One region of the Noviherbaspirillum agri genome, then DNA from elsewhere that is predicted to be linked to it. Evidence: predicted binding sites of a transcription regulator. Region 1 holds the regulator's gene; each other region holds the start of a gene.

Region 1 (8,045 bases):
TATCCGCGACGGCCTGCAATACGACTGCATTGGCTGTGCTGCATGCATCGATGCATGTGATTCGGTGATGGACAAGATCAGTGCGCCGCGCGGGCTGATTCGCTATACCACCGAGAACGCGATCAGCAACAAACTGTCCGCAAAGGAGGTGCGGCGGCGCGCAATGCGTCCTCGCGTGCTGATTTACAGCGCCATCCTGATTCTGATTATTGCAGCATCGCTTGGCTCGCTGTTGACGCGCACGCCGTTGAAACTTGATGTCATCCGCGACCGTGGCACGATGGGGCGCGAAGTGGAGGATGGCATGATCGAGAATGTCTACCGGCTGCAGATCATGAATACCGACGAACGTCCGCATCGTTACAAGATCAGCGTCTCTGGTATCGACTCGATTGCCCTGGCCTCACCCGATGAAGTGGAGCTGGATGGCACGACCTCCCGGGCTGTACCGGTGCGTGTACGCGTCGCGCACGGCAAGGGCGAAAAAGGGTCTAACAAGATTGCCTTCGAGTTGCAGGCGCTTGACGAAGAGCGTTTGCATGTCAGGGAAAAAGCTGTGTTCATCGTGCCGCGTTAAGCGGCCGTTGCAGCATCTCATTGGAGAGCCGTATGCAAGTCAAGACATCAATTCCAGGTAACTCTGGCGACATAAAACCCTGGTACAGACATCCTTGGCCCTGGCTGTTGATGCTGGGGCCGTTTGTGGTGGTCCTCGCAGGGATCTATACGACATGGCTTGCGGTATCGCGGCCTGATGCCTTGGTCGTGGATGATTATTACAAGCAGGGCAAGGCGATCAACCAGGACCTGAGCCGCGACCGTGTTGCGGCAGAAATGCAGCTCGAGGCAGAGGTCCGGTATGATGCGGCGGCCAGCATGCTGGCCGGGACTGTACGGGGGCTTGAAGGGCGTGCTGACAAACTGTCTATCAGCCTCATTCATTCCACACGGCCGGAAAAGGACCTCAAGCTGGTCGCCCAGCCGGACCAGAGCGGCAATTTTTCGGTTGCGCTTCCTATGCTGGATATGGCTCGTTGGCAGATCCTGATCGAAGGGGAGCATCGGGACTGGCGGCTCAATGGTGTCTGGGCCTGGCCGCAGGAACCCCAGATCACGCTCCACCCGATTACCGTTCCACATTGATTAACGCGTGGCGAGAGCAATGGTCTCGCCACGACGTTCGTTTCCTTCCTCTCTGTCCTTCTCGTTCACGACAGAAAATCAACCCTCTCTGCGCATTCCCGGAATCTCGAACATAATTCCCAGTATCGAGAAGTTATGCGTGTGCAAATGTTGTCTGATTGAACGTTTATGATGTACTTTTGCTAAATACATCCGTTTCAAGTTGAAAGGAGGGTAGTGTGATGACGCGACTGTTGATGGTCGTCTTGTGGCCGTCGTTCCTGGTGGCAATAGTCGCAGAAGGTTTCTTCTTTTCCCTCTTTGATCCGAACGACCTGTCGCTTGTGGGCAGTGATATCGATTTGACTCCGATGGCAGCGTATACCATCGGCTTCTTTATCTTCTGGCTATTCTGTTCCCTGGCCAGTATGTTGACGTGTTACCTGATCGGTACACCGAACGAGCGGAACACTCCACTCTAACTCTATTGCATCGGAAATTCGGTTAATGGTTCCGCCCCTGTGCAGGCAAACCCTGCCGGGGAGTGGACTGCCGCTTGATGCGGCAGTTTTTCGAAAATCTGACACAGCGCGTTCCGCCTGACCAGCTGTGAGCGAAGGTCAGGGGGAGCGAGTCCTTCGGCGGGATCCGGTGCTCAGCTGCAGGTACGGGTGCCGGCAGCAACTGCTTTCAGGGTTGCCGTATCGAGCAGTTCCAGTTCGCGGTTATTGACTTTGATCCAGCCTTGCTTCTTGAACTTGGACAGGAGGCGGCTGATGCTTTCAATCGTCAGGCCGAGGTAGTTGCCGATTTCCTCGCGCGTCATGCGCAGCTGGAAGGTCGTCGACGAATACCCGCGGACGGAATAGCGTGACGATAGGTTGGAGAGGAAGGCGGCAAAACGTTGTTCCGCACGCATATTTCCCAGCAGGAGCATAACGCTTTGTTCGCGTGTGATTTCCTGGCTCATCATGCGATGGAAATGATGCAGCAAGGTCGGCATCTCGGCGAAGAGGGCTTCCAGGCGAGCGAACGGGATTTCGCACACTTCGCTATCTTCGAGCGCAATGGCGTTGCAATGATGGCGGTCGGTGCTGATGGCGTCCATGCCGAGCAGTTCTCCCGCCATCTGGAAACCGGTGATTTGCTGGTCGCCGCTTGGATTGATCTGATGCGTCTTGAAATGCCCGAGCCGGATTGCATACAGATTGGTGAACGGGTCGCCCACGCGGTACAGGTGCGTATCTTTCGGCACCTTGCGGCGGCGGCCGATGATCTGGTCGAGCTTGTCCATGTCAGAGGCACCGAGTCCCATCGGCAGGCAAAGCTGATGCATGCTGCAAGCGGAGCAGCGAGTGCGCAAGTCCTGCACGTTGCCTGCGGACGAGGTAGACGGAACCGTCTGGGTCATGTCAGAGAAGTTCATGCGATGCAGAATCATAGTTGTGCTCGTTGTCCAGTTCACATCAAAGCCACAGTGGCCATTCGACTCATTAATTGAGCGAAATCAAGAATAGTGATGCAAATCCCGTACCAAGCACGTATTTTGAAATCAGGGATTGTGAAGCGAGGATTGATTGCGGGGTGCTGTCAGTAGTGCTGACGAACGATCGACCGCTATTTTAAGGCGTATTCGGCTCGCGCAGGACCGAAGGCCATTGAGTTTGGCAGCGTGACAACACAACGTGGCAGCGTATGGCAGCAGCTGCAACGCATTGCGGATTCCCGGATTTGGGAATGGAGTTGGTCTCAATTTCGAGGTTGACGCTTGTAGCCGCCAACCTCGTATCAAGCAGGGCTCTTATTGATTCGGCTGTGCCTTGTTGAACTGTGCCCTTTCCCCGGCCCCCTCCCACAAGCGGGAGAGGGAAGCCAGCGTGCGGCAAATCCATGCCGGATCGGTAATCGGGCTCGAATCAGTCTTTTCTCAAATTGATGAAGATATTCGCGGCAAAGGCAAGGATGCCAAGCGCTGCAAGGATCTCGGCGACGGCAAGGAGGGGGATGAGCTGACGCGATCCGAGCAGGACGAAGGTGAGCGCGAGGGACATGGCGGGCAGAGAAATATTCGTGGCCCAGAAATGGATGCGCGCGAGCCTGGCGGTGCCGGCAGTCGGAAAGACGCTGTACACAAGCCCGGCCAAGGCCATGGTTGCCCATCCGAGCAGATTGATGTGCGCATGGACTGGGCGCAAGGTGAAGTCTTCACTGGCGCCCATGCCAATACCCAGGGCGACGCCGATGATCAGGTAGACCACCGCCAGCTTGAGCCAGATGATGCCGGCGGTGGAGAAGGTGGGATAGATGGTATTTGAGGTACGCATGATGTGTCTCTTCAAGTTGGTTATGACGGTGGTTATGCGATTTGTGCTTCAGCTTTTTGATGGGCAGCCGCCTCGCGGTTCATCATCCTGAGCGCTGCATTGACGATCGTTGCCGGTTGAGGCATGAAAGCCTGCTCCAGTACGTGGCTGGAAGGCGCCGGTGCATCGGGGCCAGTGAGACGGACGATAGGTGCTTTGAGCGTGGAAAACGCGTGTTCGCCAACGATGGCCGCAACCTCCGCACCGACGCCGCAGAGCCGGCTTGCCTCGTGCACGACAAGGACGCGGCCTGTCTTCCGCACGGAGGCGAGAATCGCTTCCTCGTCGAGCGGTTTCAGGGAGCGCAGGTCGATGACTTCGGCATCGACTCCGATGTCCGCCAGCCGGTCCGCCGCCTGCATGCAGGTATCGACCATCTTGGCGTAGGAAATCAGGGTGATGTCTTCGCCGGCGCGTCGGGTGGCCGCCTTCCCGAGAGGAATGCTGTGTTCCCCCTCTGGCACGTCACCCGGCACGTAGCCAAGCGGCATGTCGACGAAAAACAGGACCGGATTGTTGTCGCGGATGGCCGATTTGAGGAGTCCTTTGAAGTCTGCAGCAGTAGACGGCATGACGACCTTGAGGCCCGGGCTGTGCACGAACCAGGCCTCGAGGTTGTGATTATGCTGTGCGCCGACGCCCCAGCCGCTGCCCGTCATTGCGATGACGACCATCGGGAATTCGAACTGCCCGCCCGAGATGTAACGCAGCTTGCCGGCGCTATTGACGATCTCCTCCATGGCAAAGCAGAGGAACGGGGCGAAAAGCAGGTCGATCACGGGGCGCAGCCCGGTCGCGGCTGCGCCAGCCGCGGTGCCTGCGATGATGCCCTCGGCCAGCGGCGTGTTGCGCACCCGCAGTTCGCCGAACTCCCGCACAAGCTCGGGGCGTTTGGTGGCGACGCCCTCACCGAATATCAGTACGCTCGGGTCGCGGCGCATTTCTTCGGCGAGCGCCTGGCCGACGGCTTCATTGACAGTCATTTGTGGCATGGCTTCGCTCCTTATGCGTAGACATCGCTGGTTAATTCGGATAGCGCCGGGAAGGGTGAGTCGCTGGCAAACGTTACCGCGCGCTCAATCACCGCTTCCACCCGTTGCTCCATCTCGACGATGTGCGCCGGGCTTGCTTCTCCTCGTTCGACCAGTCTGTGCTGCATCGCCAGAACCGGATCCCTGGTGCGCCATGCCGCGAGTTCGTCGGGGGCGACGTAGGCCTGGTCATCCGGCTCGAAGTGCCCGCGCAGGCGGTAGGTATAGGTTTCAAGTAGGAAGGGCTTGCCGGTGTCACGGATACGGGCGACGGCTTCAATCGCTGCGGCATGGACGGCCTCAACGTCGTTGCCGTCAACCGTGCGCGCCTCGATGCCATAAGGCGCGGCCCACGCGCTGATGTGGTCGCCGACCATCGTTTCCTTACGGTGAACAAACGCCTGCCACTGATTGTTTTCGCACACATAGAGAATCGGCAGCTTCCAGACCGCAGCCAAGTTGAGCGACTCATGGAAGATGCCTTCGCACGCGGCGCCGTCGCCAAAGAAACAGGCGACGATGCCGTCCTGTTCAAGCATCGACATCGACAGGGCGACGCCGGTCGCGAGCGAGAGTTCTCCACCGACGATTGTGGACGTCAGGATGACGCCAAGGTCTTTGGCGGAAATGTGAAGGGAGCCGCTCTTGCCCTTGCAGTAGCCGGTGCTGCGGCCCATCACTTCGGCCATCATGCGGCCGGGGTCGGCGCCACGCGCGAGGAGGTGGCCCGCGCTACGGTGATTGGTCAGGATGCGATCGGCGGGAGCCAGCGCGCGTATGACGCCGACGGCGGAAGCTTCCTGGCCGACGGCGGTACACGTGCCGGGGAGATTTCCTGCGGCCTGCATGGCCGCAAGTCTTTCTTCATAGGCCCGGATCAGCATCATGCATTCGAGCATGGAGGCCGGGCTGTTGTCTGCATGGTGGGTGCTCATCATCGTCCTTCATCGGAATGGGATAGAGGCTGGGATCGGGCCTACGCAGGTGCGGAGTGCCGAATCGGGACGAAGTCTACTGCGGTGCGCCCGTCGAAAACCGGCGCTTTTTTTACTTAGCGTTTTTTTAAGATTAATTAAGTGAAGTTTTAGGAAAGTGCGGACAAAAACGATGCCTGTCGTCACCGTAAAAACGCCCTCAGCGGGCTGATTCCTGCAGTTGCACCGGCCTGTCGACGCGCAGGCGAAAGCGGCCGCGTCCTGTTTTTTCAATGCGTACCGGCGCATTCCGTTCGATGAGGCGCTTGCTTAGCAGAATGAGGCGCGCTTCGAGATTGTCGCTGACATCGGGGAGGCGAAGACGGCTGTCCAGCCGCAATTCGCGGTTCGTGAATTCAGTGCGCTGCTTCTCCGCAAAATCCCGCAGCAGCGTCCAGAAGATGGATCCCGCCACACCCTTGATCAGGTAGTCGTCGCCAAGAAAGACGCTGTCGTTTTCCGGGTAATGCCGCACGAGCAGGGGACTGCCGGCGGGCGTTGAAATCGATGCACGGGCGGGCGGACTCTCGTCGCCGATATCGGCGGTGTGCTGGAGCAGGTGCATCGCCATGCCGAGCTGGCCGGCCAGGCTGACCAGCGCGTCTTCGTCATCGTAGGTAAAACGCAGATCCAGCGGGCTCTCGACGTAGAGCACACCGATGAGGCGCTGCGCCACCGAAATCGGCACGGCGAGCTGGCTGCGCGATTCGGCAAGGCCCGGGAAGGGGATCTGCGTTTCGAGCGCACTCGCCCAGTCGCTGTGTGCCGTGCTTTCGCGGATGGCCCGGCCATAGGCATACTCGGAATTCATGTGACCGATGCGAATCGGCGTACGCTCCCGTGCCGCCACGCCGATGATGCCTTGCCCCAGCGGGATCTCCGACCCCACGCCGGATTGCTCATAGCCGATGCTGGCGACGGTGTAGAGCCGGGCGCTTGGTGCGTCCAGCATCAGGAGCATGGCGTGATGGATGCCGAACTGGCGATCGAGGCAGGCCAGGGTTTCAGACAGGAGCTTGTCGAGGTCGCCGCACACGGCAAGCCTTTCAGCCGTCGTGCGCAGTGCCGCAAGGAGATTGCGCTCCTGGGGCGGGGGGGGCATCGATTTGCCTGGGATCGCCTGGATATCAAGGACACGGCACACGTCGGCGCCCAGCAAACGGAAAACGCCGCTCATGCCGGTGTGCGATGCAATCCCGGCCAGCTTGGCCTTCATGCTTTCGAACAGCGGACCGGCGGTCTCCGTGCGCAGGTATTCCAGGGAAAGGCGATACTGCGTGACGGTCACCGGGCTGGTCACCATCAGGGTCGCCCTCGGATTGGCCATCATGTTCTGGCGCGTCTTGTTGAAGAACTGGTAGGAGAGGGCGACATGCTCGCCGTCGACGAAATGGACTTGGGAGAGGTAGGCGGCATTGGGCGTCCCGTCGGGGGCGGCGGTTGCCATGATCCCGGGGATCACGCCCTCGAAGCACTCGCGGATGGCGCCGAGCTTGATGTTCATGCATGCCCCTTGAGAGGTTCGCCCGCTTTAGGTCCCGGAGTTTGAGAGAACGCGGCGGCTGGTGTAAAGCTCAGGCTGACGATCTCCTCGGGAGGAAAGGCGAGCAGCGTGAGGATCTGTGCCGCTGCAAAGCCCAGCGGCTGGAGCTCCCGCGAAAATGCGGCGCAGTAGCGCTCGATAAGGACGAGGTCGTCGCTTGAGGGCGTGCCGATGACGGCGCCGGTTCCCTTGAGCTGGACCGTACGGTGCGTTGACGGCTCACTGAACACCACGGCAATCGAACCGTTGTTCCTGATGCACTGCAGCACGGGAGCAGCCTGGATTGCAGACACAAAGACAGTGACGCGCCGGCGATCCGGCGAAATCCTGCAACCCGTTCCGCGCACCAGGGTTGGGATATTGTCCTGGCTGCATGCGGCCACGCACATCGAAATGCCTTGTTGCAGGAAGGCTGCGTGCGCGGCGTCGATCAGCGGTTCGGGCTCAGGCGTCATGACGGACCTTGGGAATTGTCAGAAAGCGCAGGATATTACAGCACGTCGGTGTTTGTCTGACAAAGGCATCCTGACGCCAGTCGATTCTGCACTTGTTAAGGTATGTCATGCCCGTACTGAGGCTCTACTGACGCTCTATTGCGCGTGAAGTGCAGTTTTCCATGCTTCTTTCTTTGCTGCTGTCTGGTAGAGTGCCGCCATGAGCAAACTGACACTTGACCGCATCCTGCAATCGCAGGGCTTTGGCACACGGAAATGGTGCCGCGAACTGATTACCGATGGCGAAGTGACGATTGCCGGCGCAACCGTCACCGACTATCGGGCAAGTTTCGAGACCGCCGGCCTTTCCTTCACGGTCTTTGACGAGGAATGGCTGTACCGTGAACACGTCTACCTGGCATTGAACAAGCCCGGCAACTATGAATGTTCACGCAAGCCCAGCCACCATCCGGGGGTGCTGAGCCTTCTGCCCGAGCAATTCACCTGGCGCGACGTGCAGCCGGTAGGACGTCTCGACCATGACACCACCGGACTGCTGCTGTTGTCCGACGACGGCG
Region 2 (8,045 bases), on a different contig from region 1:
GTCCGTCATCTCCGGGCAGGTTCAGGTCGAGAACGATCAGGTCGACACGGTGTTCATCCAGTGCTTTCCACATGGCCTTGCCGTCAGCTGCGATGAGTGCCCTGTAGCCGTTCTTCTCCAGGTATTCGGCGAGAAGAGTGCTGATTTCACGGTCGTCATCGACGACAAGGATTTGGGAAGGCGTTTCCATGGGCGAATTATGAACGGGTTCAGGAGAGGGAAATTTGGCAAATTGTATCGCGGTGTTGCTACCGGCTTGCGCGATACAAGACGATACAGAGAGGGGGCTTCCCGATACGTGTTGCTACAACATTCTTCTTCAGCGACACGCTGCCGATACACAAACGCACCATCATGCAAACCGTGCGAGGAGCACTGTGAAGCACTGAACTTTAGTAAAGGAAAACATGATGAGCATCTTACGTAAGCGTTTGTTGATCGGTCTCATGGCAGCTGGACTCGGGGCCGGCTCTGTTGCGGCAATGGCCGCCAAGCCCGATTGCGGAGGCATGGGCGGGCCGATGGCCTATGGAGAAAGCGGACGTGGCGGTGAGGGCATGAAGGAGCGCATGAAAGCGCGGATGGAAAAGCGCGCAGCCGAGTTGCATGACAAGCTCAAGCTGAATGCGGCCCAGGAGGAGGCCTGGCGAAACTACATCGGGAAGATGAAGCCGGCCGAAATGCCAGCACGACCCGATCGTGCCGACATGGCCAAGCTCAGCACGCCGGAACGCATGGAGAAGATGCAGGCGTTCATGCAGGAGCGGCAAAAGCACATGGAGGCGCGCATCGCGGCAACGAAGGAGTTCTACGCTGCCCTGACGCCGGAGCAGCGGAAGATCTTTGATGAACAGTCCCTCGGCAGGCATGGCCGCCGCGGGACGCGCGGTTAATCCAAGGGAGGTCCATCATCATCAGCGCGTCCGGACGCACAAGCACCCGGACGCTGCCCCAGCCCGTGCGGTGTCTTCCTGGCAGGCGAGTGGCAGCGAGAATCCGCTGCCAATTACTGGCAAATGCGGGCCCTCAGTGCAGCTTGATGCGTGGATTGCGCACACGGTTAATGGTTTCCGCCCATGTGGAAAGCCAAGTGTGGAACCAGCCGTTGACGGCGATCTGGTGATGCTTGTGGAGCCACCAGTACATCCATTTGGCGATATGTCCCTCGATAAAGACGGATCCCTGCGCAATGGCGCCCATCAGGCTGCCAACCGTGCTGTAGTGTCCGAGCGAGACGAGTGAGCCGTAATCGCGGTAGGTAAAGTCCAGCAGCGGTTTACCCTCTAACATCCGGGCAAGGGACTTTGCCAGCGTGGTTGCCTGCTGGTGTGCCGATTGCGCCCGAGGAGGTACATTGAGTTTGCCGGCTTCCTGTGGGCAGGCTGAGCAATCGCCGATGGCGAAGATCGATGGTTCGCGTGTCGTCTGCATGGTGCGCTGAACGACGAGCTGGTTGATACGGTTGGTTTCCAAGCCGTCGATGTCTTTCATGAAGTCCGGCACCTTGATGCCGGCAGCCCATACCACGATTCCGCTGGGAATGAATTTGCCGCTGGCCATCCGAACACCTTCTTTTGATACCTCTACTACCTTCTCGTTCGTGTGTATTTCGATGTCGAGGCTACGCAATTCGCGTGCTACGGCGGCAGAAAGGCGCTCCGGGAGCATCTGCAGCAGACGCGGTGCGGCATCGACGACAACGATCTTCAGGTCCCGCTCCGGGTGAAAGTTCGCCAGCCCATAACTGGTCAGAATTTTTGCGGTCATGTGCAGCTCGGCCGAAAGCTCCACTCCGGTCGCGCCACCGCCGATGATCGTCACGGTAAACCGGCCTTCGCCCGGTCCCTTCGCGCGCGCCTGTGCACGAAGGCAGGAATTGACCAGGCGTTGATGGAAGCGCTGCGCCGCGACCGGCGAGTCCAGCATGATGCTGTGCTCCTTTGCACCCGGCGTGCCGAAGTCATTCGTCTGGCTGCCCAATGCCAATACCAGCGTGTCGTAGCGAACCGACTGCCGCGGCAGGAGCAGTTCACCCTCTTCATCATAGGCAGGGGCGAGATAGATCTCTTTTTGCCCGCGGCAGAGCCCGTCCATGCGGCCGAGGCGGAAGGTAAAGTGGTTGTCCCGCGCCAGTGCCAGGTACTCAAGTTCGTCCGAATGGCTGTCCAGCGTACCTGCTGCGACCTGGTGAAGCAGCGGCTTCCAGAGATGAGTGCGAGCCGCATCGACCAGAATGACATGCGCCTTGTGCGTTTTTCCGAGCCGTTTGCCGAGACGCACGGCGAGTTCGAGACCGCCGGCGCCGCCGCCAACAATCACAATTCTGTGCGCAGGCGCGCCTGACAGCTTTTTCAAACAAATCTCCTTGGTCAAAAGTGGCATGCGGGCGAGGGGAGGTCGATCGCGGGTGCGGATTCTATTGCAAAAAGTTCATCATGCTGTCGTATCGTTGTGGAGGTGAAACACTAAACGGTGCCTGCGGCCAACGTTCTGGAGTAAACTGCGTCCCGTTTGATAATCTGCTCAAAAGCCTGTGCGGTAGCTGGTGAGCGAGCCTGCATGAATCGCTTTACAGGAAATCCAATGAAGATTCTGATTGCGGTAGACGGCTCGAAGTACAGTACCAAGGCAGTCAGGCACGTCGTCAAGCATTTGAACTGGTTCCAGGGAACACCGGAGCTACATGTTTTATATGTGCAGTTGCCGATTCCTCCAGGTCGCGCGCGCTCCTTTCTGGGCGTCGAAGCAATCGAGAGTTATTACCAGAAGGAATCTGAGGCAGCGTTGGCTCCGGCCGAGAGAATCCTGCGCAAGCAGGGCCTGCCTTTCAGAGCAGGCTTCAAGGTTGGTAGTATCGCCGACGAAATCCAGGCTTATGCCAGCAAGCACAAGATCGACATGATCGCCATGGGATCGCATGGCCATGGTGTGCTGCAGAACCTTGTCATGGGTTCAGTAGCGACGAAGGTACTGGCGCTAACCAAGGTGCCCGTTCTGATCGTGCGGTAGACTCGAGTCAAGACCAAAAAATTTTCGGAAACTGCATCAATGTGTCCAGCCAAAATCAAAGTTCACGATTTCCTTTCGCGCCTGCCCCTTTTTAATGAAATTGCGCCGGCAGAACTGGACAAAGTTGCTGCATCCGTAAGTGAAATGCATGTGACCCGCGGCGAAATCCTGTTTCGTCGCGGCGATCCTTGCCTCGGTTTTCACATTGTGATCTATGGCCAGGTGAAACTCGCGTTCACGTCGGCCGATGGCAATGAAAAGGTGGTTGAGATTATCGGTCCGGGCTTCAGCTTCGGCGAGGCGGTCATGTTTGTGGAGAAACCGTACGTCGTGACTGCGCAGGCGCTCGCCGATTCGATGCTGCTGCATGTGCCCAAGAGCGCCGTGTTCCAGGAGATCGAGCGGGATCCGAAATTTGCACGCAAGATGTTGGCAGGGCTGAGCCGGCGCCTGCATGGGCTGATTTGTGACGTGGAAGCGTATTCATTGAGTTCCGGCACGCAGCGAGTCATCGGCTATCTGCTCAAGTCGGAAACGCCGTCCGACGGCGATCAGATCACTCTGCAGGTGAGCAAGACGGTGTTGGCATCCCGGCTGAATCTTACGCCAGAGCACTTCTCTCGCATCCTTCACGACTTGGCGGCCAAGCAGATGATTCAAATCGACGGCCGCACCATCACGATCCTCGATATCGAAAAACTGCGCGCGTACGAAGGGCGTTAGCGCGGATTTGGTCTGGCTGGCATCAACGGTGCAGTCGGCCTGAAAAACTCTTCCAGGAATGGAAAAGACGCGACGGCATCATGTTGTCGTCGCGTCTTTTTGTGGCGCCTGGCTTGCCATCATACGGTGGTAGACGCGGGCAGCCTTCATCAGGTTCATCCACAGCCATGCCGATGAGACGGCAAACGCAATTCCCGCCAGCGATGCCAGCCACCTGGGATATACGACGCTGGCAAACAGAAGCGACAGCGCTAACAGGTGCACCCGGAACTGCTTTTGTGCTACCGCATCCGGGAGAATCTGCTTGACGTTCGGTGCTTTTGCACAGCCTCCCGTCAAACGGTTTTGCAGGTGATACCACACCAGGAACGGCACGATCTTGTAAAGCATGCCGTTGATGACCGAATAGCCGAAGCCGACAATAAACAGTACCCCGAGCGCCAGCGGATAACCGGCGTGTCCAGAGACGGAGGGAAAAAGAACGCCTGTGAACCAGACCGTGGAACAGGCGAGCAGGCTGCCGAGCGACGTGCGCCAGAACATTGTCGTCGCATCCGGCGTTGCCCGCTTTCGTTGCCACAATAAATAGAACGTCGTGCAGCAGAACGCGACGTAGCTGCAAACCAGTGTTGCGGCAAATATGCGCTGCCAGATGCCGGTTTGTGTCGATGTCAGGAGACTGGTTGCCGACCAAAGCACGAGGAGCAGGAAAATCGCCTTGGTGAACCATCGTGTAATGATGCGAGGGTAGGTCGGCGTGACCTGAAACATCGGGACGACCTGATAGGCGACACCGGCAACCAGCAATCCGACCCACCCGAGCAAAGCCCACGCGGCGTGCAGATCGGTAATCTGCATCAATGGCAGCGGCAGCGGCCAGGCAAATCCGCTAGCGGCGGTGGCGCCGAGGGACACGGCGATACCCAACGAAGTAAGCGCAAGGCGAATCGCTGTCAGCATGTCGCTGCCTTGCTGAACGCGCAGTGCGCCTCGCAGTCCGGCAAACACCAGCCAGCCGAAGGCGGCCAGCAACATCGGGATTGCAAGCTTGAATAAAAGAGGTGCGCTTGTAAGAAAACCAGCTACAAGCGCGAGCGTACCGAGCACGAGCAATGCATGGGTCGCGCCGGCTGTCTGGCGGGAGTAGGGGATGACGACACCAGCCACGACCGGCAGCATCTGCAACAGTGCGCCGATCATGCACATGGCGAGGAAGCCGAGGGTTAACAGGTGCGTCAATCCAAGGGTGACCGGAGACCAGCGCGAGACGAATGCGTCCGATCCATGCCACAGGAGCAGGAGCGCCGCGACAATTGCGAATAGCGGTGCTGTCAGGAAGAACCGCAACGGCACCGACAGGGGCGGCGTTTGCTCGAACGTCAGGATGCGTTGCATCAGCTCTTGTCTTTTTCCCAGATCAGGACTTCGTACAGATAATCCTCACGGCTGCTGGTCTGGTATGCGTAGCCATTGTTCTCGAGGATTCTATAGAGCGGTAACGGTTCTCTACCAATTACCACGCGCAGACGTTGTCCCGATGCCAGACGGCTGAGGGCATCGAGAACTCTTTCAAGAGGTTCAGGTGGTTCCAGGCCGCATACGTCGATCTGGACTTCATTTTCATTCAAGCTCATGCCGCAGCGCCGATCTCGTTCATTGCACCGATGATGTCAGGTTGCTTTCCTGACAATACGCGGTCCGACATGACGTAAAGAATGCTCTCTTCCTTCATGTTGTGTTGCTGCATCATGGTGTTGAGGGTGTCGGAATTGCCGAGGAAGTTGTCGACGTCCTGCTGCTCAAGTGCTTCCTGCAACAGAGCGAGGATGGAACGCATCTGCTGATGCTCCATGCGCATCACGCTCGTCGGCCCCTGCGTGCTACCTGTCGCCGCCTCGAATTCCGGAAAGAGAACTTTCTCTTCCATGGTGAAATGCCGCTCCAGCGCACTGCTGAAGTCTTTCAGCGAAGCTTCTGCCTCGGCCCACTGCTTCTTGACTACACTGCTTTCGGCACTTGCAAAAAAGTCATCGCAACGCTTGTGGTCGGTTGCCAAGTACCCGGTAATGGTCTCCATGATTTGCCTTTGTTTATCAAACGGCGCCCATTGTTACATTGGGAGCATTTCAATTTCCTTGACCTGTGTTAAGGATTTCTTGGCTCCCTGTAGCGTAAAGTTCGCTTAAAGTGCTAAAAGGGAGCACAGTGCGGGATTTTATTGTCAAGTCTTTGTTGCTTGACTGAGATCAAACAAATTGCATATAGCTTTTGCTACATTCGCTCGTTGCTTTTGAGTGCGCCTCGGATGATTGAAACTTCGCGCCGCTCATGCCTCATTTCCCGCCTCCTACGCCTCCCTCGGGCCAGAGGGGGCAGCGTAACGGAAGCGGTCGCCGGCTGCTTCCGCAAGACTCAAATTGAAACTCGGAAGGACCGCTGTGCTGCAGACTGCTTTTAGACCACTTATTGTCAGGGGAAAATCCCTGCTTCCGATTGTGCAGGGCGGCATGGGGGTCGGCGTTTCCGCGCACCGGTTGGCGGGTACGGTTGCCAGCCTGGGCGGTGTCGGCACCATTTCCAGCGTTGACCTGCGTCGCCATCATCCTGATCTCATGACGCAAACCGGCAAGTCGCGCAACAAGGCGTTGATTGATCGCGCCAACCTGATTGCGCTGGACCGCGAGATCAAGGCCGCCAAGGCGCTTGCAGACGGGATCGGCATGGTCGCCGTCAACATCATGCGTGCCGTCGCCGAGTACGCCAACTATGTTCGCCAGGCTTGCGAAAGCGGCATCGACGCGGTCGTCGTCGGCGCCGGTCTTCCACTGGACCTGCCCGAGCTGACCACTGAACACCCCAACGTCGCTCTGGTGCCGATTCTCTCGGACGTGCGCGGCATTTCGCTGATCATGAAGAAATGGATGCGCAAGAACCGCCTGCCGGATGCGATCGTGATCGAAAATCCAAAGTTTGCAGCAGGCCACCTCGGCGCAGCCAAGGCGGAAGACGTCAATAATCCGAACTTTGCGTTTCCGGCTGTCCTCGAGGGCACGCAGGAGCTGTTCAAGGAGCTCGGCATCGAGCGTGAGCGTATTCCGCTGATCACGGCGGGCGGCGTGCATACGCATGAGCAGGTGCAGGAACTGTTCGCAATGGGTGCCGACGCCGTGCAGCTTGGTACTGCCTTTGCCGTCACCGAGGAAGGCGATGCACATATCAACTTCAAGAAGGTGCTGGCTGAAGCGAAGCCGGAAGACATCGTCACCTTCATGAGCGTTGCCGGCCTGCCGGCGCGCGGCGTGAAGACGCAGTGGCTCGCGAACTACCTCGACAAGGAAGAAAAGCTGATGCGCAAGGCCGGGCCGAAACCGTGCACGGTTGGCTTCGACTGCCTCGCGCAGTGCGGTCTGCGCGATGGCATCGCCAAGTCGGGACAGTTCTGTATCGATACGCAGCTCGCGTTTGCGCTGCAGGGCGACGTCAAGCGCGGCCTGTTCTTCCGCGGTTCCGAGAAGCTTCCGTTCGGCAGCGAGATCCGTTCCGTGCGCGAGCTGATCGACTACCTGCTCAACGGCGTGCGCCCCGCGAAGGCCGGCGATTCGCTGCCTTCCTCGACGACCGCTTTTGCACCGGCCTAGGCGAGAGCGAGAAACCGGGAACACTCAGATCGATTTAACTTTCATTTAGACGTTGTGACGGAATCAAACACTCAGATGGAATTGGTTTGCCCCGCCGGAAGTCTGCCGGCACTCAAATCGGCAGTCGACAATGGTGCCGATTGCGTTTATCTCGGCTTTCGTGATGCAACCAATGCCCGCAACTTCGCTGGGCTGAACTTCGACGACAAGGCGATTGCCGAAGGCATCCGGTATGCGCATGACCGGGGCCGCAAAGTATTGCTCGCGTTGAATACCTATCCGCAGGCTGAAAACTGGACGCCATGGCGTACTGCCGTGGATCGCGCTGCACAGAACGGGATCGATGCCATCATCCTGGCCGACCCGGCGCTGATGCAGTACGCGGCAAACAAGTATCCCAACCTGCGTTTGCATCTTTCTGTGCAGGGCTCCGCGACGAATCACGAGGCAATCAATTTTTATCACGACCGCTTCGGTATCCAGCGTGCCGTGCTGCCGCGGGTGCTTTCGCTTGAGCAGGTGGAGTACGTCACGAAAAACACCCCTGTCGAAATCGAAGTGTTCGGCTTCGGCAGCCTGTGCGTGATGGTGGAGGGGCGCTGCGCATTGTCTTCCTACGTCACCGGAGAAGCGCCGAATACGCATGGCGTCTGCTCGCCGGCCAAGGCGGTGCGC
Region 3 (8,045 bases), on a different contig from region 1:
CACATGAGCATGCCCATGATCAGCACCAGCAAGAGCGGCGGGATGCGTAGTTCGAGTAGCTTCATCGTGTATTGCGACGGTGTAGGAAATGGTCTGTCACGGGCTGCTTTACTGGAATTGGGAGCAATTGGGGGATGTTCCCGCATCTTGCCACGATATAACTGTTATCACAATCCGCGCTTCAGGGAAGGCGGGCAAGCGCGACCCCAATGAAACGCTTTCGGACAAAGCCGCTTCACTACGGCCGGATGCCTGCTCCACCGACGCAACTTGTTGCGCCGCCTGTGTTCTCACGCGTAGAAGCCGGTCTCGGCAGCCAACATCGGGATACGGCGCTTGCCAATACAAGGCCAATACAAGGAGCGACATCATGACCAGAATCCAGCAGTCGGTAGAAATCGCTGTGCCTGCGCGCGTTGCCTACAATCAGCTGACACAGTTTGAGGATTATCCCCAGTTCATGCAGGACGTAGAAAGTGTGCAGCAACTGGATGACAGCCATCTTCACTGGGTCACCAAGGTGTCCGACCGCCAGGTGGAATGGGATGCGGAAATCACGGAGCAGGTCCCGGACCGCTATATCGCATGGCATAACACCAGCGGACCGGCATCCACCGGCAAGGTCGCCGTCGAGCCCGTAGGGGCGGAGGCTGCACGCGTCACGCTGACGCTCGAGACGGATGCAGACAATGCACCGGGTACATCCGGAGCATCGGATGCCGCAGACGGCAGTGGCACGGCAGCCATTTCCGAACGCCTCGGGCAGGACCTGGCTCGGCTAAAGCAATTTCTGGAGGAGCGCGGCGCCGAAACCGGCGCCTGGCGCGGAGAAGTGCGCGATGGGCAACCGGCGCACAGCGACGCCGGCACGGCCGCCGCTTCCCGGCGGGACGCATCGACGCAATCCCGCTCGACGCAGTCCGACTATGCACTGTCACAGCCTTCCAGTAACGAAGACGAGGACGGACGGTTCTCCATTGCGGAGGAAGTAAGCTTCGACATGCAGTCCGACGCTGCCCGCCGGGTCGGACAAGCACCGGAACAGGACAGCAACGCCGCCGAAGGGATGGAGCAGGCGATAAAGCGGGACGCTCAGGAGCAACAGCAGAATCGCGGCGCCTGATCGACACTGGGGCGCCGGATCCCATGGCGCGGCCCGGCCAATCGCGCGTCGCGCCCTCTGCCATGCGGCATGCTGCTCAGCCTGCCCCGTTGCGCAACTTCGGCACAGGCGTCGCGCGCAGCCGAAAGGCATCCGGCATCCTCGATCCCAGCAGCGGGCGCAGATACAGCCGGAAGGCATCGGTGATGTCGGTGCCGCTTTCGGCGATGAATTCATCGTCGAGTACGCGCGTCTTGCCGGCGACTGCATCCAGCTCGAGCAATTCATAGTCGACGGAGTAAAAACCGGTGCGCTTGATCGCGACCGAACCATCACGGTTGCCCCACATCGCGTACTGCACGGCTTTCTCGCCGACCTCGCGCGCTTCGCGCTGGTCGACGTCGGATACGCAGCCGATGAAGGAACGTTGCAGGTACCCGAAGGTATCGCCGCGCACGCGCTTGATCTTCAGCCTGGCCTTGATCTCCTCGCATAACAGGTCGGCCAGCGCTCCCGTGCCGGAAAGCTGCACATTGCCATGCTCGTCGTGCTCCAAATCCTTGGCGAGCAGGGTCGCGATCGGCGCGCCGGAAGCATCGTGGATGCCCTCCGATACGGCGATCACGCAACGGCCGAACCGCTCATAAGTCTGCTTCACATCGGCGAGGAACTTGTCGAGCACGAAGATGCGCTCCGGCACGTAGATCAGGTGCGGACCATCGTCGGGAAACTTCTTGCCCAGTGCAGAAGCGGCGGTCAGGAAGCCGGCATGACGTCCCATCACCACGCCGACATAGACGCCTGGCAGCGCAGCATTATCAAGGTTGGCCCCGGCGAAGGCCTGTGCGACGAAACGCGCGGCCGACGGGAAGCCCGGCGTATGGTCGTTGCCCACCAGGTCGTTGTCGATCGTCTTGGGGATATGGATGCAGCGCAGCGGGTAGTTCGCCTTCTTTGCCTCCATGCTGACGATGCGCACGGTGTCGGACGAGTCGTTGCCGCCGATGTAGAAGAACTGCTCGATCTCGTGCGCACGCAAAACCTGGAAGATCTCCTGGCAATACTTGACGTCCGGCTTGTCACGCGTGGATCCCAATGCGGAAGCCGGTGTGCTGGCGACCAGTTCCAGGTTGTGGCTGGTCTCCTGCGTCAGGTCGACAAAGTCTTCGTTGATGATGCCGCGCACGCCATGGCGTGCACCGTACACCAGCTCGACATTGCGAAAGCGCCGCGCTTCCAGCGTCACACCGACCAGGGACTGGTTAATGACTGCGGTGGGGCCGCCGCCTTGCGCGACCAGGATTTTTCCAGAATGCATCGCACTCCTCCTTTATCAGCCTGTTGAAAAACAACGCGAGCGGGCCGAGCTTGCAGTCTTTCAATAGCCTACTATCAGCATTGAACAGCGAACCGGCTTCCAGTATGGATGAAATTTTCGTCGGGATGAATGATCCTGGATCAAGTCGGGCAGAAAAGCACTGCCCGCCTGTTCATGCAGGCTTGCGCATTTCCCTGCATGCCATTTGCTGGGCGACGAAGCCGTCAAACGCATCCAGCAGCGGCTGGTACTTCAGCGCATCGCCTTCCAGCTGCGTCAACGCGTGACAGCTCGCTTCCAGCGTCGAGAGCTGGTGCTCGCCATGCGCCTTGCGAATCAGGTAGCGCGAGGCGGGCATGCCCTGCAGCGCGAGGCGCGGCAATGCCTGCAACAAAGGATTGGCGTACAACATCTTGCGGCTTTTGCGCCAGGTTCCGTCGAGCACGACAAGACGCACGTTTTCCAGATCGGCAATGGCAGCGGCATCCAGCGACGGCGGCGGACATATTTGAAGTGACCGGCAATCGGGCGTGTCCGGATACAGCAGCACGGGATACTTCGTGCTTTCTGCACTGCCCGGCAACGCATCGTCCGATCGTGGTGCCGCTGCATATAGCAGTGCATGCAGCACATGCGCATCGAATGCCTCGCCGGTCTCCAGCCGGCTGCGCCTCAGGCTCAGGTGCAGCAACCGCGCGCTGCCCTTTGCATTGGCCACTTCCATCGGATGTTGCAGAAGAAGCACCTCGGGTACATTGGCAGTCGGTCTGATCCAGCGACAGATGCAGGAGGTCTGCGCACGCAGGCAGGTCGTACAGCGAGGTCGTTTGGCTTGGGATGTTTCGGTCACCGGATTCTTCGGAGAAGTGATTGATGCACATGTGCCGTTGCCGTTCCGGCAATGCATGGCGATGATGGCGTTGGCGCCGCATCGCATTGTAGAACAGCCCTTTTCCATGAAGGGAATCGGGTCGATTCCCTTCGGCGCAGCCCTGCTAATTTAAACATTCATTTTATTTGCATGTTTAAATCGTTCTCGCTAGAATTGATTCACATCAGCATTTTCAAGCGGCGAGTGCATCACATCACTCGAGCCGTGCGTGTCCTCACACCCAATCGGACCAATCTGCAGGGAGCCCACATGAACATCGACAAGTTCAAGCAGCAACACGTTGACATCCTCAATGGCATCGCAACTTTACGAACGCTCGTCAAGAGCGGCATCCGCGACAATGCGGCCGACATATCGCAGGCCATCATTTCAATGAGCTCGACAATCAAGCTGCACCTTGCAGTCGAAGACAAGCTGCTCTACCCGGCGCTCGAAAACACCGGCAACGCCCAGCTCGCGCGCATGGGGAAACGGTTCCAGGATGAGATGACGGGGATTGCATCGGCCTATCTCGCCTTTGCGCGCCGCTGGAACACGCCGTTCACGGTATCGCAGAACCCGGAAGCCTTCCGCTCGGATGCAAACAGCGTGCTGAAAGTCCTGTACGAACGGATGCGCCGCGAAGACACCGATTTTTATCCGGTCGTCGAAGCAAGCTGATACCGTTTTAACCAGGCACTCACATCATGACGACGGCGCAAAGCGGATTCGATGTCAACCTGTTCGACATGGTGCTGTGCCTTGCCCGCGCGATCGATTTTCTGCATCCGGCGATCTCCGAACACCACCTGCGCGTCGCCTATATTGCCTCCTGCGTTGCAGAAGAGCTCGGCTTCAGCAGGGAGAAAACGCAGGATGTGCTGATTGCCGGCGCGCTGCACGACCTTGCCGCCGCATGCTCACCGGCCTGGATGGGCTTGCTCGATGCGGCGCTGACAAGCGATCTGGCAAGCCAGCCGTCGGATGACGTGCATCGCCATGGCGTCGAGGGTTACCTGATGTTGCGCGACTTCTCTCCGTTTGCGCGTGCCGCAGACGCGATCCGCTTCCATCACGTGGACTGGGACGATGGCCGCGGGAGCGAAGCTGCCGGCGAGGCCGTTCCCATGTCCGGCCACATCCTTCGCATGGCAGATGGCATTGCCGTAGCCCCCTGCAGCGACAGCGAGATTCTGCAGCACGCTGCGTCAATCCGAAAAACCGTTGCAGCAAGTTCGCCCAGGTTGTTTCACCCTCTTGCCGCGCAGGCCTTCGAGTCGGTTTCGCAGAAGGAGTCATTCTGGCTAGATCTGGTGAGCCGGCACAAGGAACAGATACTCAAGCGCCGCTTCGGTGGCTCGACCGTCCCGCTCGACCTGGAAGAGCTGCATCGTTTATCCCGCATCTTCGGGAAAATCATCGATTACCGCAGTTCTTTCACGGCGACGCATTCGAGCGGCGTCGCGGCGACAAGCGAGGCACTGGCGGTCCGGCTTGACCTTTCCGGTCAGGAGACGACGCTGGTCGGTGTTGCCGGCTACCTGCACGATATCGGAAAGCTGGCCATGCCGTCGGCCATTCTCGACAAGCCAGGAAAACTGACACCGGAAGAAATGCTGATCATCAAGCAGCATCCCTATTACACGCACCAGATACTTTCCATGGTGCCCGGCCTCGAAACCGTGAACACCTGGGCATCATTGCATCACGATCGCCTCGATGGCAGCGGCTACCCGTTCCGTCCGCGTCATATTCCGCTTGGCGCACGCATCATCGCGGTGGCAGATGTGTTTACAGCGATTACAGAGGACCGTCCTTACCGGCGCGGCATGGCACGTGCGCAATGCCTTGCCGTCCTGGACCAGATGGCCGCTGACCGCGCCATCGACGGCGACATCGTTGCCGTGCTGCGCAATGACTTTGAAGAGATCCACCATGCGCGGAGCATTTCGCAGCAGCTCTGCCGCGCCTGACAGAGAAAGGAAAACCCATGAATACCCCGGCTTTTTTCGATGATGCACCCAGCATCACGGTCCATGACGCCCTTGCAGAATTCCTCGGTGCCAGCACGGGCGGCATCCTCACCTACCGCTACGTCGACGCCGTGCGGCTGGCCGGCCACTCCTGCCCCACCGTCGCTGGCGCCTACCTGATGACGCGACGCGCATTGCAGCTGCTTTACCCGGAACAAATACCGGAACGCGGTGCGGTGTACGTGCGCTTTGCCGATGCGCAGGATGAAGGCGTAACCGGCGTGATCGGCAGCGTGGCCGGACTCGTCACGGGTGCTGCGGGTGCAGGCGGTTTCAAGGGCATCGCCGGACATTTCCGGCGGCAGAATTTGCTGCAGTTCGGCGCGGACATCAAGGCACAGGCCCGCTTTGAGCGCGCGGATACCGGCGCCGCCGTCGATCTGGAAATGCACATCGGCCGTGTCCCCGCTAACCCGCTCATGATGGGATTGCTGCAGAAGACGCTGTCGGGGCAGGCCTCGCCGGAGGAAGCACAAGAATTCGCAACGCTGTGGCAGGATCGCGTGCGGCGCATCCTCGTCGATCACGCGGATGATCCGGAGCTGATCGGCGTTGTAAATTAACTTAACGCCGCGACGACAGGACGATGCCGCCCACGATCAGTGCAAACGCAACCGCGTGATACAGGTGCGGCAACTCCCCGAGAAAGGCCGAGGACATCAGGGCAGCAAACAGCGGTGTCAAATTGCTGAAGAACGACGCAATGCTCGGCCCCACGCGCTGCACACCGGTGCCCCAGCAGCGAAACGCCACCACGGCCGGCCCGGCTGCGACGTAAAGCAGGGCAGCCAGCAGCGGCCAGCTCCAGTGGATCTGCGGACTGCCCAGCGTCCACTCGCCCGCCGTCATGACGCCGGACCACATCACGCCGAACGTCACCTGCGCCAGCAGGAATGCAGCCCAGTCGTTGCGAATGGCTTCAGGTTCTTTGCGTTCGGCCAGCAGCCAGCTGTACAAGGACCAGATCACAGTGGCAAGCAGCATGTAGAGGTCGCCCGGCACGAGACGCAGCGCCAGCAACTGCTGCCACTCGCCGCGACTCAGCACGAGCAGAACCCCGCCCACGGACAGCGCCGCACCGGCAATCTGCTTGCCAGACACTCTCGCGCCGAAGAACAAGCGGCCAACCAGCAGCATCCAGGCAGGCATGCTGCCCGCAACCAGCGTCACGTTGATCGGCGTGGAGCTTTGCAGCGCCAGATACTGCAGTGCGTTATACACGCCGACACCCAACAATCCCAGGAGCGCAAAGCGCCGCCAATGCGACCACATACCACTCCCCTTGCGCAGCACCCATCCAGCCAGCGGCAACAGGATCAGCAAGGCAAGCGCCCAGCGCAGGAAGTTGAGCGTGATCGGCGGCACCATCTCGTGCACGAGCCGGCCGACGACCGCATTGCCGGCCCACAGGATCGGCGGAATCAGGAGGAACAGGATGGTGGACGGCGTGAGCGGATGATTCATGCTGCTGAAGCGAAGTCGGACGGCGGTGCGTCGCGGGACGTCAACCGCATTGTTGTCGGGAGGAAAGAGAATACTTGATTTCTGCCGAGCTTGTGCCGGGCGGAAAAGATCGCCTGAGAGGCAGGTAATCAGGACAGCTCACGCCACTGCCGATCCTGACGGATATGTTCCTTTCCTCTTGGGCTGTCCGGCGCAACGACCCATTCGCTGTCACGCCAGTACAGCACCAGCGTCGTGGCGAAACCGTCCGTGCTGGTCTCATACCAGCCGTCCTGCGCCGGCTTCTCGGGCAGCTGTTTGACCAGGAACGACCACCATTTTTTTGCCACTGCTCTTCCTCCTGCTTGCCGCCACCAGCGCCCGCGACGATGCGGGAACGCATGCGCAACGCGGAAGGAAGATCCTGATCCTTCCGCATGTCGCGGCCAAGTGTAGCAAGAGTCTGTCAGCCAGCCCTGTAAAGCGCCTCGCGGCGTTCAGTATGCGTCGTAGACCGACTGACGCCGCTCAAACAGGGGATGCGCGCCGCTGGTATCGATCCTGCGCCGCAGCGGATGCGTGCCCGCAAGGAAAAAATGCATGGGATTACGACGTTCGCTCGCCTTGTCGCCGTAGCGCCGCATGTGCCGGCGAGATCGCGCCAGAGCCAGCAAGGTCACGGCTGCTGCGGCACCCGCAACGCCGAGCAGCACGGTCTTTCCGCTCAATCGATGTGCCGAGCCTTCAGGCTCGTTCATGTTCATTTCGTTCTCCATTGCGGTACACACTCCTCCGGGTCCATATATCGATTTTCAATGAGAGATATGACAACAAAGAACGAAGCTTTGTTCTTCTCCTGAAGCGGAATATCCGCACGGTATCTGCCGCAGCGCGTACGACACCCGAGAAATGCGTTCAAGCGCCATACCCTGTCGAATTGCGAGGGAAATTGATTTCTCCCAAAGGGTGAAGTGGTACAGCGGCGTACCTTGAGCGCTATTAAATACACACGATGTTGACGCAGGCAGCGCTTGCCGGCTCCAACGTCGCCCCGCAGCAGGCAGGCAACCAGCCCGCCTTGCATATACGGCAAGCAACACCCCCGCTTTGCCGCCAGCCCCGCATTCCGCACATGACGAAAGGAGGTCCGCCAGCGACGACTTACTGCATTTCCAGAGCCTTCAACAAAAACACCAACCAGGAGACACCGTATGAAAAAAGCTTTCTGGCGGCTTGCCGTCGTGGTTTTGCTCGCGTTCTCAGGCTTTTCCTCTTCCT

What was found. The regulator FNR, encoded in region 1, switches genes on or off when oxygen is low (the NO sensors DNR and NnrR bind a similar motif). The targets are predictions, from matches to a motif close to TTGATNNNNATCAA.
Region 2: ACYVIA_RS21450 (hemerythrin domain-containing protein) is a predicted target of FNR. The motif match lies at 5,969-5,982, and genes of this name have one in related genera.
Region 3: ACYVIA_RS18975 (hemerythrin domain-containing protein) is a predicted target of FNR. The motif match lies at 3,466-3,479, and genes of this name have one in related genera.

What each region holds. Positions count from the first base shown of each region.
Region 1 covers NZ_BAAGWA010000011.1:109,579-117,623, reverse strand. Annotated here, with positions in the region: gene ccoG (cytochrome c oxidase accessory protein CcoG) at 1-577, shown strand, start outside; gene ACYVIA_RS17280 (FixH family protein) at 610-1,143, shown strand; gene ACYVIA_RS17275 (hypothetical protein) at 1,365-1,604, shown strand; gene fnr (fumarate/nitrate reduction transcriptional regulator Fnr) at 1,778-2,533, opposite strand; gene ACYVIA_RS17265 (hypothetical protein) at 3,039-3,446, opposite strand; gene ACYVIA_RS17260 (alpha-ketoacid dehydrogenase subunit beta) at 3,479-4,477, opposite strand; gene ACYVIA_RS17255 (thiamine pyrophosphate-dependent dehydrogenase E1 component subunit alpha) at 4,489-5,454, opposite strand; gene ACYVIA_RS17250 (GAF domain-containing protein) at 5,651-6,994, opposite strand; gene ACYVIA_RS17245 (pyridoxamine 5'-phosphate oxidase family protein) at 6,991-7,488, opposite strand; gene ACYVIA_RS17240 (pseudouridine synthase) at 7,688-8,045, shown strand, end outside.
Region 2 covers NZ_BAAGWA010000022.1:3,194-11,238, reverse strand. Annotated here, with positions in the region: gene ACYVIA_RS21485 (response regulator) at 1-190, opposite strand, end outside; gene ACYVIA_RS21480 (Spy/CpxP family protein refolding chaperone) at 408-893, shown strand; gene ACYVIA_RS21475 (NAD(P)/FAD-dependent oxidoreductase) at 1,027-2,382, opposite strand; gene ACYVIA_RS21470 (universal stress protein) at 2,584-3,009, shown strand; gene ACYVIA_RS21465 (Crp/Fnr family transcriptional regulator) at 3,049-3,732, shown strand; gene ACYVIA_RS21460 (hypothetical protein) at 3,811-5,127, opposite strand; gene ACYVIA_RS21455 (DUF2249 domain-containing protein) at 5,127-5,366, opposite strand; gene ACYVIA_RS21450 (hemerythrin domain-containing protein) at 5,363-5,809, opposite strand; gene ACYVIA_RS21445 (NAD(P)H-dependent flavin oxidoreductase) at 6,150-7,370, shown strand; gene ubiU (ubiquinone anaerobic biosynthesis protein UbiU) at 7,446-8,045, shown strand, end outside.
Region 3 covers NZ_BAAGWA010000015.1:14,603-22,647, reverse strand. Annotated here, with positions in the region: gene ACYVIA_RS19000 (methyltransferase family protein) at 1-65, opposite strand, end outside; gene ACYVIA_RS18995 (SRPBCC family protein) at 371-1,123, shown strand; gene ACYVIA_RS18990 (6-phosphofructokinase) at 1,200-2,420, opposite strand; gene ACYVIA_RS18985 (tRNA-uridine aminocarboxypropyltransferase) at 2,593-3,270, opposite strand; gene ACYVIA_RS18980 (hypothetical protein) at 3,176-3,424, shown strand; gene ACYVIA_RS18975 (hemerythrin domain-containing protein) at 3,562-3,972, shown strand; gene ACYVIA_RS18970 (HD-GYP domain-containing protein) at 3,999-5,264, shown strand; gene ACYVIA_RS18965 (FmdE family protein) at 5,282-5,887, shown strand; gene ACYVIA_RS18960 (DMT family transporter) at 5,889-6,788, opposite strand; gene ACYVIA_RS18955 (hypothetical protein) at 6,917-7,117, opposite strand; gene ACYVIA_RS18950 (hypothetical protein) at 7,265-7,525, opposite strand; gene ACYVIA_RS18945 (esterase/lipase family protein) at 7,979-8,045, shown strand, end outside.